Regions from separate parts of the Streptomyces sp. RGM 3693 genome, predicted to be linked through region 1. Evidence: riboswitches for the same ligand, from Rfam matches in the RefSeq annotation. Region 1 holds a riboswitch; the other holds the start of a gene.
What was found. Region 1 has a riboswitch for ZMP and ZTP ahead of ACO0M4_RS33840 (bifunctional 5,10-methylenetetrahydrofolate dehydrogenase/5,10-methenyltetrahydrofolate cyclohydrolase). Riboswitches for the same ligand answer to the same signal wherever they lie in the genome.

Region 1 (7,097 bases):
GCGTACGGGCCACCGGCCGGCGGCTGGCCGTACGGGGGCGCCCCGTTGGGCCCGCCCCCGTACGGGTTCCCGTAGGGGTTCCCGCCCTGGGGGTCGTAGGGACCGGGTGCCGCCCCGGGGCCCTGGTGGGAGCAGGAGGACGTCCCGAACGCGCGGTCCACCGAGCGCCGCAACTCGTGCACCAGCAGCACGTGGACCAGGGCGGAGTCGGTGAACTCCACGTCGCGCAGCGCGAGCCGGATGCCGTGCAGTGCGTCGTCACACAGCCGGCGGGCCTCGGCCAGGCCGGCGCCGGTGGCGGTGATCGGGTTCCAGGCGCCCTCGGCGGCGTCCGCCGTCCGGTCCTCCACGGCGTCGAGGAGGTGGGCGAGCCGGCCGAAGAGCCGGCCGGCCTCGGCCAGCGGCGCGGCGTTGCCGGGCCGGCCGGCCAGTACCGCGGTGTGCGCGAAGGCGGCGGCGGTCGCCGTCTCGGTCGGTTCGGTGATCACCGTCAACGGCGTACCGGGACCGGCCAGTTGCTCGATGCCGACCTGCCGGTCGACCGCATCGACGAGGACGGCGGTGTCGAAGCCGAGCCTGGCGCCGGTACGCGCACCGGCTCGGTCCCAGCCCGCGGCGACCCGGCGTGCCGCGACGGCCATCGGGCGGCGGCGCAGCATCCCGTTCCCGTCGGCGACGTGGTCGCGGATCTTCGCCGAGGCGAGGACCAGGGAGACCGAAGCGGCCAGTCGTGCCCCCTCGCCCCGGGCGACCGAGGCGGTCCGCATCCCGCGCAGCGGGCAGGGGCCGGCGGTGCGGCGCCGGAGCTCGGCCCGGCCGGACTGGGCGTCCGTCAGCACGGAAACGATCAGTCCGTCGTAGTTGGTGACGATGCGGGCGAACTGCCCGTGGTCGGCGCGCAACGCGAGGCAGAGGCCGCACAAGTGGGCCATCCACTCCGTCTTGAGCCCTTGGGACAGGCGATGGGAACAGGGCCTGACGATTCCGAACATGTAAGAGCAAACCCCCGTGTGACATGAACATGAGCCGACGGCAGCGGCGGCAGGGAATGCTACCCATCGGCCCCGTGACCTGCGCACACACCCCTCTGGCCAAACGTCACCCAGCGCTTCGCGACGCCCCGACCAGGGCCGACGCCACCACCCGCCCCGTCGCCCGGCCCACACCATCCGTACCGACCCGGGGCACCGCCCCGACCCAAGTCACCCGCCCCTTCAAGTCCGCGGGCCTGGGCGCCGGTTGGCCAACGGCCGGGACGGAACCACCCGCCGCCCCGCCCTCTTCACCCTTTCTGCTGATACCGCGGCCTCGCCCCGGCTGAGAGCATGACCGCGCCGCGCCGCGGTCGACCGGGCCGCGAGGGGGACCGGCACCCAACCCGCAGTCTTTTCCTGGATTTTGGAGAGTCATGAAGGCGATGAGGTATCTGGCCGCGGTGTGTGTCGCCGGTGCGGTACTGGGCGCGGGAACGGTCTGCGCCGCGGCGCCGGCCGCCCACGAGGAGCACCCGGCCCCGACGGCCCACCGCGTCGCGCTCACCAACCGGGACGACGGCCGGGCGCTCACCGTGCACCGCGGGGACGTGGTCGAGGTCCGGCTCACCGGTACGCGCGACCGCGGTACCGCCTTCGCCTGGAGCGTTCCGGCCTCCGGCGACCCCGCGGTGCTCAGCCGGTCGGCCGCCGGTACGACGCCGACCGGGAGCGCCACGGGGCGCTTCACCGCGGCCGGGCGGGGCACCGCCGCGCTCACCGCGCGGCGGACCTGTCACGCCGCGCCCGGCTCACTCTGCCCGCACGTGGTCGTGGTCTGGAAGGTCACGGTCACGGTGGCGTGACCAGGCGTCAGCCCGCCGCCCCCAGCTGCCGGGTCGCCGCCTCGACGGTCTGGGTGAGGAGGGTGGCGATGGTCATCGGGCCGACCCCGCCGGGCACGGGGGTGATCAGGCTCGCGACCGCGGCCGCCGACGCGAAGTCCACGTCACCGACGTTGCCGGGGTTGTAGCCGGCGTCGATGACGACGGCGCCGGGCTTGAGCCGGTCGCCGTGCAGGAACCGGGCACGGCCCACCGCGGCGATCAGCACATCCGCCTCCCGGGTGTGGGCAGTGAGGTCGGCGGTGCGGGAGTGGCAGTAGGTGACCGTGGCGTTGCGGCCCAGCAGCAGCATTCCCACGGGCTTGCCGAGGATCGCACTGCGCCCGACGACCACGGCATGCTTTCCGGCCAGGTCGACGTCGTAGTGGTCCAGGAGGCTCATGATGCCGCCGGGGGTGCAGGAGGCGAAGCCCGTCATGCCCAGGCTCATCGCGGCGAAGGAGTGCGCGGTGACCCCGTCGACGTCCTTCTCGGGCGCGATGGCCTCGAAGGCGGCCCGCTCGTCGATGTGCGGGCCGACCGGGTGCTGGAGCAGGATGCCGTGCACACCCGGGTCGGCCGACAGCTCACCGATCGTGTCGACGAGTTGTGCGGTGGTGGTGTTGGCCGGGAGCGCGAGGTGCCGCGACTGGATGCCGGCCTTGGCGCAGCGGTTGCGCTTCATCCGGACGTAGGTCACCGAGGCGGGGTCCTCGCCCACGAGGACGGTGGCCAGGCAGGGGGCCTGTCCGGTGCGCGCGGTGAGCGCCGCGGCGCGTTCGGCGGCCTCTTGGACCATGTGGCGGGCGAGCGCGCTGCCGTCCATCAGGCGGGCGGTGGGGGACGTGGTCTGTGACATGGCGCCTCCTGAGCGTCGTACGTCGTACGGGATCGCCCAGGCGCACGGCATTGACCAAACAGGTCGAGCCGCTCCCCGGTGGTACCCCACCCAAGCGCCAGTCACGGCTCGCGCACCACTTTAGGCGATGGCCGCGCGGGGACGGGAACGGGCGTTCGTGCGCGGCGGTGCGGGCCCCGGAGGTCAGGGGGATTGGTAGCCGGGGCTGGTGTACGGCGACGTGGCGGCCTCCCACTGGCTGAGGATGCCGTCCCAGTCGTGCTGGGCGACGGTGACGGCACTGGGGTCCCAGGCAGGCGCCTGGGCCACCGGTGGTGGTGGGGACGCCCAGGGGTTGTGGGTCTCCTGTGGCGCCCAGGAGGCGTAGGGGTCCTGGGCCGCCGTCCAGGGGGTGGGGTGGCCGGGTGCCCCCCAGGAGGTGTGCGGCTCGTACGGGGGCGGGGGTGGTGGCGCCTCGGTGCGGGAGAGGTGGCCGGTGTCCGAGGGGGGCGCGGGTTGGACGTCGTTCATCCGGCGGTGGCGGCCGATCCGGTCCGGGGCGGGGGGCCGGGCGGTGTGGGACTCGACGGCGAGTTGGTGCGCGCGGGCGGCCAGGATCGTCACGTCCAGGCCCAGTTCGGCGGCGAGTGCGCTGAGGTCGGCGCCGCTGTGGTGACTGTGCACCAGGACCGCGTCCAGCGCTGGTGACCAGGCCGGCTCGGTGACGGGCGCGGGCGCGGGCGCAGGGGTGGGGGTGGGGGCGGGCGGAGCCGGGCGGGGTGGAACACGGGGGACGGTGTCGGGCGGGGCGGCCGGGGCGGCCGGAACGGAGGTCGCGCTGCCCGCGGTGGTGGCCCGGGGCCAACCGTTGCCGATCGCGGCCGCGGCCGCGGCGGCTGCCGCGGCAGCGACGGCCGGCGGGGTGGGGCGGGCCGATGCGGGCTTCTCCGGCTTCTGCGGTGCGTCGGGCCGGCGCGCGGCGCGGCGCTCCCGGGCCGACTCGTCGAGCAGGCTCTTGGCCACCGCCCGGGCGTCGTCCTTGCCGACGGTACGGCGGGCCAGGCGCACCTCGCGGGCGTCGAGGCCGAGCAGATCGGCGACCACTTCGTCGCTGCCCACAGTCACCGCGAAGGCGGCCAGGGTCCGCGAGCGGCGGGCCTCGGCCTCGTCGAGGAGTCCTTGCGTCCGGCGGACCTCGTCATCGCTGATGCAAAACGCCTGTGCGAGTACCGCGTGGCGCTCCCACAACTCCCTCGGTTCCATGTCAGCGACAACGGTTTTTGGCCGGTGTTGGTCCGGTTCTCAACGAGAGATCACTGTAAGAGGTGATATTCCCTGCATCGTGCGCAGTACTTTGGGATGTTATGAGAGGGACCGCGAGGGGCCGACCGGGGGCGTGCGCAGTGACCGATCGACAAGACGCATCGTTTCTACGGCCATGAGTGCTCCGTCATCCGTCACCGTTGCCGGCCATGGCCGGACCGCTTTCGTCCCCCGCCCGCCGGTGGACCAGCCCGCCCGCCCCGGCGCGGAGGCCGTCCCCGCGCCGCCGCGGATCAACGCCGAAGTCATCCGACAGACGCCCGTGTACGCGGGGCTGGTGAAGATCTGGACGGAACGGGCCGCGACGGTGCCCGGGGTCGCCGATCCGGAGTGGCAGCGGCTGGTGTCCTACCGCGCACTGATGGAGGAGACCGAACTCGCGCTCACCGCACTGCGGCCGCACCGGGCCCCTGACGTGCTGCCGGCGCGCCGGACGATTCCGGCTCCGGCCGCTCCGTACGCGACGGAACTGGCGCCGGTGCACGGCGGGTTGAGACCGATGGCCCACCCGTAAGGCCCCGGGGCGTCGGCCCGCATGCCGGTGGGCCCGGGTACCGGACCCGGGCCCACCGAGGTGGCGACGCTACGGAGCGCCTAGAGGATGCCGAGGAAGTCGAGGCCGAGCAGGCCGGTCCGGCCCAGGCCGTCGGCACGGCGCTCCTCCTCGTTGCCACCGCGCGAGTCGTCCTTGCGACGGTCGTCGTCCTTGCGACGGTCGTCGTCGTCGCGGCGGCCGTACCCCTCGTCGCCCCGGCCGGAGTCATCGTCGTCGTAGCGGCGGTTGTCGCTGCCGCGCCCGTAGTCGTCGTCGTAGCGGCCGTGCCCGTGCCGGCCCTCGTGAGTGACGCGGTGGACCTGTCGGCCCCCGTGGCTGCCACCGTGGGCGTGGCGACCCTTGTGGTGGCACTGGCTGTGTCCGGAGCACAGCGCGGCCGGGGCGTTGCCGGGGGCCGCGATCGCGGCGCCCGCCGTGGGGACCACCAGGGCGGCCGCGGCGAGGCCGGCCACCGCGAGCCCGCGGGGAATCGAACGAAGCATTGTTCCACCTTTACTCAGCTGGGCAGAAAAGGAACATTCTCCTGCAAGCGCGACAATAAGTCGGCCATCCGGCCCCGTGCGGCGACCCGCCGGAGGGTCACCGGAACGCAGCACGGTCCGGACCGCACCGCGCCGGCCCGGACGGCGTCACTCCGTCTTCGGCAGGCTCTCCAGCAAGGTGCCCAGGGCCTCCCCCACCAGTTGACAGACGGTGTCCGGATCGGCGCTGACCAACGGCTCCTTGCCGACCACCACCCGCATCAAGCCAATCCCCAGCAGCCAGGACAGCGCCAGATCGCCGCGCAGCGCACCGTCGTCGGCCCGGGAGAGGGTGGCCAGCACCTCGGCGTACTCGTCGCCAAGTCCCCGTAGCGCCTCGGCGATTTCGTCGCTGCCGCCGATGGAGCGGAGGCAGACCTCCAGCGACCGGTCGGCGCCGGGGCCGCGGCCCTCGGCGAGCATGCCGCGCAGGGCGACCTCGAACAGCCGCTCCGCGGGGGTGGTGCGCAGTTGCTCGTGGCCGCCGCGCGCCATCACCTCCCCGAACAGGGCCTTCTTCGAGCCGAAGTAGCGGAACAGCAGGGCCTGGTTGACACCGGCCCGAGCCGCGATGTCGCGTACCGTCGCGCGCTCGTAGCCGCGTTCGGCGAAGAGTTCCGAGGCTGCGTCGAGCAGCAGCCGCCGGGTGCCCTGTGCGTCCCGGCGGTGTTCGCCGGTGGTGCCGCTCCGCGAGGTCTCCCCCACTGCGCGCCCCATTGCCTCCGCCATCGCCACTCCTTTTCCGTCGGTCCGTCCGATAGTCGTCGTGCGCCGCCGCGGCCGGTCACGACGACGGCCGCAATACATCGTTGACCGCCTCGAGCGCGCGTCCTACGGTTATGTAAGCAGGTGCTTACACAAGGGAGGTCACCGTGACCACAGCCGACACAGCACCCCTCTCCTACCCCTTCAACATCGCTGAGAGCCTTGATCTTTCGGCGGAGTACGAACGGGTGCGCAACCGCCACGGTCTGCTCAAGGTCCAGCTGGCGTACGGCGAGCCGGCCTGGCTCGTCACGCGGTACGCGGAGGCCCGGTTCGTCCTCGGCGACCAGCGGTTCAGCCGGGCCGAGGGCGCCCGGCACGACGAGCCCCGACAGTCCGAGGGGAGCCGCAACAGCGGCATCCTGAGCATGGATCCGCCGGACCACACCCGGTTGCGCACCCTGGTGGCCAAGGCATTCACGGTCCGTCAGGTAGAGAAGCTCCGGCCGCAGGTCAGGGAGCTGACCCGGGAGCTGCTCGACGAGTTGGAGGCGGCCGGGCCGCCGGCGGACCTCGTTGACCGGTACGCCCTGCCCATCCCGGTGGCGGTCATCTGCCGGCTGCTCGGGGTGCCGACCGAGGACCGGCCGCAGTTCCGGGCCTGGAGCGACGCCGCCCTGTCGACGAGTTCCCTGACCGCCGAGGAGTTCGACACCAATCGCGAGGAACTCCGCGCCTACATGGGCAAGTTGATCGATCAGCACCGGCAGGATCCGCAGGACGACCTGATGACCGCGCTGATCGACGCCCGCGATGTGAACGACCGACTCTCGGAGCTCGAACTGGTCGACCTGTGCGTGGGGATCCTGGTCGCCGGGCACGAGACCACCGCCACCCAGATCCCCAACTTCGTACTGGCCCTGCTCGACCACCCCGACCAGCTGGCCGCCCTGCGGGAGCAGCCCGAGCTGATCGGGGGCGCCGTGGAGGAATTACTGCGCTTCGTCCCCCTGGGGAGCGGTGCGGGCCAGCCGCGATACGCCACCGAAGACATCCATGTCGGGGGCACGCTGGTGCGGGCCGGCGAGCCCGTACTGGTCGCGATGGGCGCGGCCAACCGCGATGCGCTGCGGTTCGACGGGCCGGGGAAGCTGGACGTCCGGCGGACCGGCATCCAGCACCTCGGCTTCGGGCACGGCGTCCACCACTGCCTGGGTGCGCCACTGGCCCGGCTGGAGCTCCAGGAGGCGATCTCGGCCCTGATCGCCCGGTTCCCCGGGCTGCATGTGGCCGGCGACG
Region 2 (7,097 bases), on a different contig from region 1:
TTCTCAGTGTGCCGGGACGGACCCTGACGGGCACGTCCCGGCCCTCCGCGGACGGTCAGCGCTTGGCCGGCAGGAACCCGAGCCGGTCGTAGGCGGTGGCCAGCGTCTCGGCCGCCACCGCGCGGGCCTTCTCGGCACCCTTGGCCAGGATCGTGTCCAGCGTCTCCGGGTCGTCGAGGTATTCCTGCGTACGGGTCCGGAACGGTGTGACGAAGTCGACCATCACCCCGGCCAGGTCGGTCTTGAGCGCGCCGTACATCTTGCCCTCGTAGGAGCGCTCCAGCGACGGGATGTCCTCGCCGGTGAGGGTGGACAGGATGGTGAGGAGGTTGCTGACGCCGGGCTTGGCCTCGCGGTCGAAGCGGATCACCGTGTCGGTGTCCGTCACGGCGCTCTTGATCTTCTTCGCGGTGGCCTTGGGGTCGTCGAGGAGGTCGATGATGCCCTTGGGCGAGGATGCCGACTTGCTCATCTTGATCGACGGGTCCTGAAGATCGAAGATCTTCGCCGTCTCCTTGACGATGTACGGGTTCGGGATGGTGAAGGTGTTGCCGTACCGGGTGTTGAAGCGGTCCGCGAGGTCGCGGGTCAGCTCCAGGTGCTGGCGCTGGTCCTCGCCGACGGGGACCTGGTCGGCCTGGTAGAGCAGGATGTCGGCGACCATCAGGACGGGGTACGTGAACAGGCCGACCGTCGTCCGGTCCGTCCCCTGCTTCGCCGACTTGTCCTTGAACTGCGTCATCCGGGACGCCTCACCGAAGCCGGTGACGCAGTTCATGACCCAGGCGAGCTGGGAGTGCTCGGGCACGTGGCTCTGCACGAAGAGCGTGCAGCGCTCCGGGTCGAGGCCGGCGGCCAGCAGCTGGGCGACGGCGACCCGGGTGTTGCGGCGCAGCTCCGCGGGGTCCTGCGGGACGGTGATCGCGTGCAGGTCGACCACCATGTAGAAGGCGTCGTGGGACTCCTGCAACGCCACCCACTGGCGCACCGCACCGAGGTAGTTGCCGAGGTGGAAGGAGCCGGCGGTGGGCTGGATACCGGAGAGCACACGAGGACGTTCGAGAGCCATGGCATGCATTCTCTCAGGTCCGCGGGGAGCCCGGGCGTGGAGGCCCGCAGGGGGTGGCCGAACACATCCCGTAGGGGATGGCAAGGCCCCCTGCGGGGCCACAACGTGGGGGTGGTGGGGGGTATTCCCGACGTGAGGGCGGCGGGGGTATTCCCGACGTGGGGGCGGCGGGGGTATTCCCCGCGGCTCAGTCGCTGAGGGGCAGACCCGGGGCCGGGTGGGCGGCCATCAGCTCCGCCACCTCCTTGCGGATCCCCGTCAGCGCCTCCTCGTCGCCGCTGCCCGCGGCCCGTACGCCCCGGTCGATCCACTCCGCGACCTTCGGCATGTCCGCCGTGCCCAGCCCCCGCGAGGTCAGCGACGGGGTGCCGATCCGGATGCCGGACGGGTCGAACGGCTTGCGCGGGTCGAACGGCACGGTGTTGTAGTTCACCACGATCCCGGCCCGGTCCAGGGCCTTGGCGGCGACCTTGCCGGGCACGTCCTTCGAGGTCAGGTCGATCAGCACCAGGTGGTTGTCGGTGCCGCCGGAGACCAGGTCGAAACCGCGCGCCAGCAGCGCCTCGGCGAGCGCCTTGGCGTTGGCGACGACGGCGTGCGCGTACTCCCGGAAGGACGGCGCGGACGCCTCGCGCAGCGCCACCGCGATGGCGGCCGTGGTGTGGTTGTGCGGGCCGCCCTGGAGGCCCGGGAAGACCGCCTTGTCGATCGCCTTGGCGTGCGCGGCGCGGGACATCAGCATGGCGCCGCGCGGACCGCGCAGCGTCTTGTGGGTGGTGGTCGCCACGACGTCGGCGTGCGGCACGGGGGAGGGGTGCGCGCCGCCCGCCACCAGGCCCGCGATGTGCGCGATGTCCGCGACGAGGACCGCGCCGGCCTCCCGCGCGATCTCGCCGAAGGCGGCGAAGTCGATGGTCCGCGGGACGGCCGTACCGCCACAGAAGATGATCTTCGGGCGCTCCTTCAGGGCCAGGTCGCGCACCTGGTCGAAGTCGATCCGCCCGGTGTCGGCCCGGACGCCGTACTGCACCCCGTTGAACCACGTACCGGTCGCCGAGACGCCCCAGCCGTGCGTGAGGTGCCCGCCCATCGGCAGCGACATGCCCAGCACGGTGTCGCCGGGGGAGGCGAAGGCGAGGTACACGGCGAGGTTGGCCGGCGAGCCGGAGTACGGCTGCACGTTGGCGTGCTCGACGCCGAAGAGGGCCTTGGCTCGCTCGACGGCCAGGGTCTCCACGAGGTCGATGTTCTGCTGGCCCTCGTAGTAGCGGCGACCCGGGTAGCCCTCGCTGTACTTGTTCTGGAGGACCGTTCCGGTGGCCTCCAGGACGGCGGCGGAGACGTAGTTCTCGCTGGGGATCAGCCGCAGGGTGTCCGCCTGGAGCTGCTCCTCGGCGCCGACCAGTGCGGCGAGTTCGGGGTCGGCGGCGTGCAGGGCGGGATGGGCGGTGGGCTGTGCCGTCATGGCGTCCTCCGGGGCGATCGATCGATGGTCGGTCGTGGTCCCGGGGTACCCAGGCGGGCGGCACCTCGTAGGCGTGTGGCCGCGCACCGCTCCCTCGGGGTCCGTTCCCCGTACGCCAGTCGCGGTGCGCACCGGAAGTCTAGGGCCTGCCCGGTGGATCACGCCGGGCCCACGACGCATCCGGCCCTGATCCACCGGACGGGCCCAGCGCCTGTCCGACCCTGATCCACCGGATAGCTCCTACGGGCCCTACAGCCCTACACGCCCTACAGGTCCTGCCGTCACGCGGCTCGGCGCCGGGAGCGGCCCGGCGCCGGCCGGAGGGGCCGCTCGGGGGCCGCTCGGGGGGCTCCGGCGGACCGTGCCGGCGCGTGCCCTGCGGATGGCGGTGCCCCGGCGTGAGAATGAGGGCAGACCGCGAGAAGAGGCCGGAGCGCACGACGGAGGGGGCCGGCAATCGCCCACCCGGTCGGACCGGGTGGTCCGACCCGCCGGACGGAGTCACCCGTGACATCCACGGAAAAGTTCATCGCCGCCGCCGAGGCCCACAGCGCGCACAACTACCATCCGCTCCCCGTCGTCGTGGCCACCGCCGAGGGCGCCTGGATGACCGACGTGACGGGCCGCCGCTACCTGGACATGCTCGCCGGGTACTCCGCGCTCAACTTCGGCCACGGCAACCGCCGCCTGCTGAACGCGGCCCGGGCCCAGTTGGAGCGGGTCACCCTGACCTCCCGGGCGTTCCACCACGACCGCTTCGCGGACTTCTGCACCCAACTCGCCGACCTGTGCGGGATGGAACTCGTGCTGCCCATGAACACCGGCGCCGAGGCGGTGGAGACCGCGGTCAAGACCGCCCGCAAGTGGGGCTACCAGGTCAAGGGCGTCCCCGACGGCCGGGCCCGGATCGTCGTCGCGGAGAACAACTTCCACGGCCGGACCACCACCATCGTCTCCTTCTCCACCGACCCCGAGGCCCGCGCCGACTTCGGCCCGTTCACCCCCGGGTTCACCGTCGTCCCCTACGGCGACCTGGCCGCCCTGGACGCCGCCGTCGACGCGGACACCGTCGCCGTGCTGCTGGAGCCGATCCAGGGCGAGGCCGGCGTCCTGGTGCCGCCGCCCGGCTACCTCGCCGGCGTGCGCGAGCTGACCCGGGCCCGGAACGTGCTCTTCATCGCCGACGAGATCCAGTCCGGGCTGGGCCGCACGGGCGCCACCTTCGCCTGCGAGCAGGAGGGCGTGGTGCCCGACGTGTACGTCCTGGGCAAGGCGCTGGGCGGCGGGGTGGTGCCGGTGTCCGCGGTGGTGTCGTCCCGCGAGGTACTGGGCGTCTTCCGCCCCGGCGAGCACGGCTCGACCTTCGGCGGCAACCCGCTGGCCTGCGCGGTCGGCCTGGAGGTCATCGCGATCCTGCGCACCGGCGAGTACCAGCGGCGGGCCACGGAACTCGGCGACCACCTGCACCGCGCACTGGCGCCGCTGGTGGGCGGCGGCGCGGTGGACGCGGTCCGCGGCCGCGGCCTGTGGGCCGGCATCGACGTCAACCCCTCCCGCGGCACCGGCCGGGCCGTCTCGGAACGGCTGCTGGACCGCGGCGTCCTGGTCAAGGACACCCACGGCGCGACGATCCGGATCGCCCCACCCCTGGTGATCAGCAAGGAGGACCTGGACTGGGGCCTGGACCAACTCCGCGAGGTCCTGGGCGCGTAGCCCCGCCCCCGTAGCCCCGGCAGTCCCCGCCGTCCCCGTAGCCCCGCCCCCGGCCCCGCGGCCCCGGCTGTATCCGTAGCCCCGGCCGGTCCCGCCGTCCCGCCCCCGGGGGAAGCCCCCTGCCCCGCCGCGCGCGGCCCCCGTACAGTCGAGCCCATGCTGCTCGGGATGATCTGCGCCCTCGCGTCCGCGGTGTGCTTCGGTACCGCCTCCGTCTTCCAGGCCGTGGCGGCCCGGGGCACCACGGCCGGCTCCGGCTCCGGCTCCGGCTCCGGGTCCGGCGGCTCCGGCGGCTCTGGGGTCGACGCCCGACTGCTGCTGCGGGTGCTGACGCAGTGGCGGTACCTGCTCGGGCTGGCGCTGGACGGGCTGGGGTTCCTGCTGGAACTGGTGGCGCTGCGCACGCTGCCGATCTACACGGTCGGCGCGGCACTGGCGGCGACCCTCGCGGTGACCGCGGTGGTCGCCGCGCCCGTCCTGGGCACCCGCCTCCAGCGCGCCGAATGGCTCGCCGTCGCGGTGGTCTGCGGCGGGCTGGCCCTGCTGGCGCTGTCCTCCGGCACCGAAGGGCACCGCGCCGGCACCCCCGCACTGCGGATCGGGGTACTGGTCTTCGCGGTCGCCGTACTGGCCGTCGGCGCCCTGGCCGGCCGGCTCCCGGACCGCGCCCGCGCCGCCGCCCTCGGCCTCGGCGCGGGCCTCGGCTTCGGCGTCGTCGAGGTCGCGGTGCGGCTCATCGACGGGTTCGGGCCGGCCGACCTGCTCACCAACCCCGCCACCTACGCGCTGCTCATCGGCGGGGCCGCCGCCTTCCTGCTGCTGACCTCCGCCTTCCAGCGCGGCTCGGTCACCACCGCCACCGCCGGCATGGTGATCGGCGAGACCCTCGGCCCGGCCGTGGTCGGCGTCGCCTGGCTCGGCGACCGCACCCGCGAGGGCCTGACCCCGCTGACCGTCGCCGGTTTCGCACTGGCCGTCGCGGGCGCGCTGGCCCTGGCCCGGTTCGGCGAGGCGCCGGTCGCGCACCCCGACGCGCCGGCGGCCGAACCCGGCCCCGCCGCGGAGGTCGCGGAACGCCCCTGACGCACCGGGCCGGGTGCCCGGCCCGCCGGGTCAGTCCCCCGGCGGCAGTGCCCGCAGCAGGGCGTCCAGGACGGCCGCGAAGGAGTGGTCCGGCGGGCGGCCGTAGGCGATGACCAGGGCGTCGCGGGCGACCGCGGGGGCCGCCGGGTCGGTGAACTCCCGCAGGCCGTGCACCGCCAGCCCCTGCCACAGCGCGGCCTGGACGATGGACTGCTCGGTGCCGGGCGGGAGCTCCAGCACCGCGTGCAGTCCGGCGGCGATCCCCGAAACGTGCACATGCGGCGCCGCCTCGGCCAGCGCGGCCACCAACTGGTCGCGCCGCCGTCGGTAGCGCAGCCGCATCCCGCGCAGATGCCGGTCGTACGCCCCCGACGACAGGAACTCGGCCAGGGTGAGCTGGTCCAGCGACCCGGACTGCCACTCGCCGGTCGCCTTGATCTCCAACACCCGGTCGATCAACCGGTCCGGCACCACCATCCAGGCCAGCCGCAGCGCCGGGGCCAGGCTCTTGCTCGCGGTACCGAGGTAGACGACGTGATCGGGGTCCAGCCCCTGGAGGGCCCCGACCGGCTGCCGGTCGTAGCGGAGCTCGCCGTCGTAGTCGTCCTCCAGGATGTAACTCCCGGTGGCGCGCGCCCAGTTGACCGCCGCGGCCCGCCGGTCCGGGTGCAGCGGGACGCCGGTGGGGAACTGGTGCGCGGGGGTGAACAGGGCGGCCCGTAGGTGGTCCAGGCCCGCCAGCCGGCCGGTGTCCGCGCCGTGCGCGTCGACCGGGAGCGGGACGGTGCCGAGCCCGGCGCGGGTGATCACGTCGCGGTGGAAGTGCAGCCCGTAGGACTCGGTGGCGATCCGGCCGGGGGTGCCGCCGCGGGCCTTCAGTGCCCGGCTCAGCAGCCCCAGCCCCTGCATGAACCCCGCACAGATCACGATCCGGTCCGGATCGGCCCGCACGCCCCGCGCCCGGGCGAGGTAGTCGGCGAGCACCGCGCGCAGCTCGGGCCGGCCGGCCGGGGTGCCGTACCCGAACGCCTCGCTGGGCGCCGCGGTCAGCGCCCGGCGGGCCGCCGCCAGCCAGGCGGTCCGGGGGAAGGACGAGACGTCCGGGGTGCCGGGGGTCAGGTCGAAGCGCGGCCCGGCGGCGGCCGGCGACGGCGGGCCTGGGGCGCGCCGGGGCGCCGTGGCGCGTGGCAGGACGCGCTCGGCGACCTCGGTACCGGAGCCCTGGCGGGCGCAGAGCCAGCCCTCGGCGACCAGCTCCGCGTAGGCGTCGGCGACGGTGTTGCGGGCGATGCCGAGGTCGGTGGCGAGCGACCGGGAGGACGGCAGCCGGGTGCCGGGGGTCAGCCGCCCGGACCGAACGGCGTCGCGCAGTGCGGTCATCAGGGCGACCCGCAGCCCGCCCGGACCGTCCAGGTCCAGGTGCAGGTCCCGCCCGAGATCCCGACCGAAAGTGGCCCGCGATTTCTCCATGGAAGTGGACCATACCGCTGCGCCACTCACCCCGTAGCGTCAAGGGCATGACGAACGCGACGACACCCACCGCAGGACACCAGGCCCCGGCCGCCGCCGGTCACCAGCACGGCCCCCGGATGCGCTGGGCCAAGCTCGCCCCCGAGGTCTACAAGGCCATGATCGGGCTGGACGCGGCCGCCAAGAAGGGCCTCGACCCGACCCTGATCGAACTGGTCAACATCCGCGCCTCGCAGCTCAACAAGTGCGCCTTCTGCCTCCACATGCACACCAACGACGCCCGCAAGGCCGGCGAGA

Region 2: it holds a riboswitch for ZMP and ZTP, as region 1 does, so the genes downstream of both, glyA (serine hydroxymethyltransferase) here and ACO0M4_RS33840 (bifunctional 5,10-methylenetetrahydrofolate dehydrogenase/5,10-methenyltetrahydrofolate cyclohydrolase) in region 1, are expected to answer to the same signal.

What each region holds. Positions count from the first base shown of each region.
Region 1 covers NZ_JBMPPQ010000003.1:1,242,457-1,249,553, forward strand. The annotation lists gene ACO0M4_RS33830 (DUF5685 family protein) at 1-992, opposite strand, end outside; gene ACO0M4_RS33835 (hypothetical protein) at 1,409-1,837, shown strand; gene ACO0M4_RS33840 (bifunctional 5,10-methylenetetrahydrofolate dehydrogenase/5,10-methenyltetrahydrofolate cyclohydrolase) at 1,845-2,714, opposite strand; ZMP/ZTP riboswitch at 2,742-2,829, opposite strand; gene ACO0M4_RS33845 (hypothetical protein) at 2,898-3,956, opposite strand; gene ACO0M4_RS33850 (hypothetical protein) at 4,132-4,530, shown strand; gene ACO0M4_RS33855 (hypothetical protein) at 4,611-5,054, opposite strand; gene ACO0M4_RS33860 (TetR/AcrR family transcriptional regulator) at 5,202-5,822, opposite strand; gene ACO0M4_RS33865 (cytochrome P450) at 5,966-7,097, shown strand, end outside.
Region 2 covers NZ_JBMPPQ010000001.1:93,923-101,019, forward strand. The annotation lists gene trpS (tryptophan--tRNA ligase) at 56-1,069, opposite strand; gene glyA (serine hydroxymethyltransferase) at 1,257-2,534, opposite strand; ZMP/ZTP riboswitch at 2,575-2,667, opposite strand; gene rocD (ornithine--oxo-acid transaminase) at 3,042-4,247, shown strand; gene ACO0M4_RS00445 (hypothetical protein) at 4,416-5,330, shown strand; gene ACO0M4_RS00450 (PLP-dependent aminotransferase family protein) at 5,361-6,800, opposite strand; gene ACO0M4_RS00455 (carboxymuconolactone decarboxylase family protein) at 6,848-7,097, shown strand, end outside.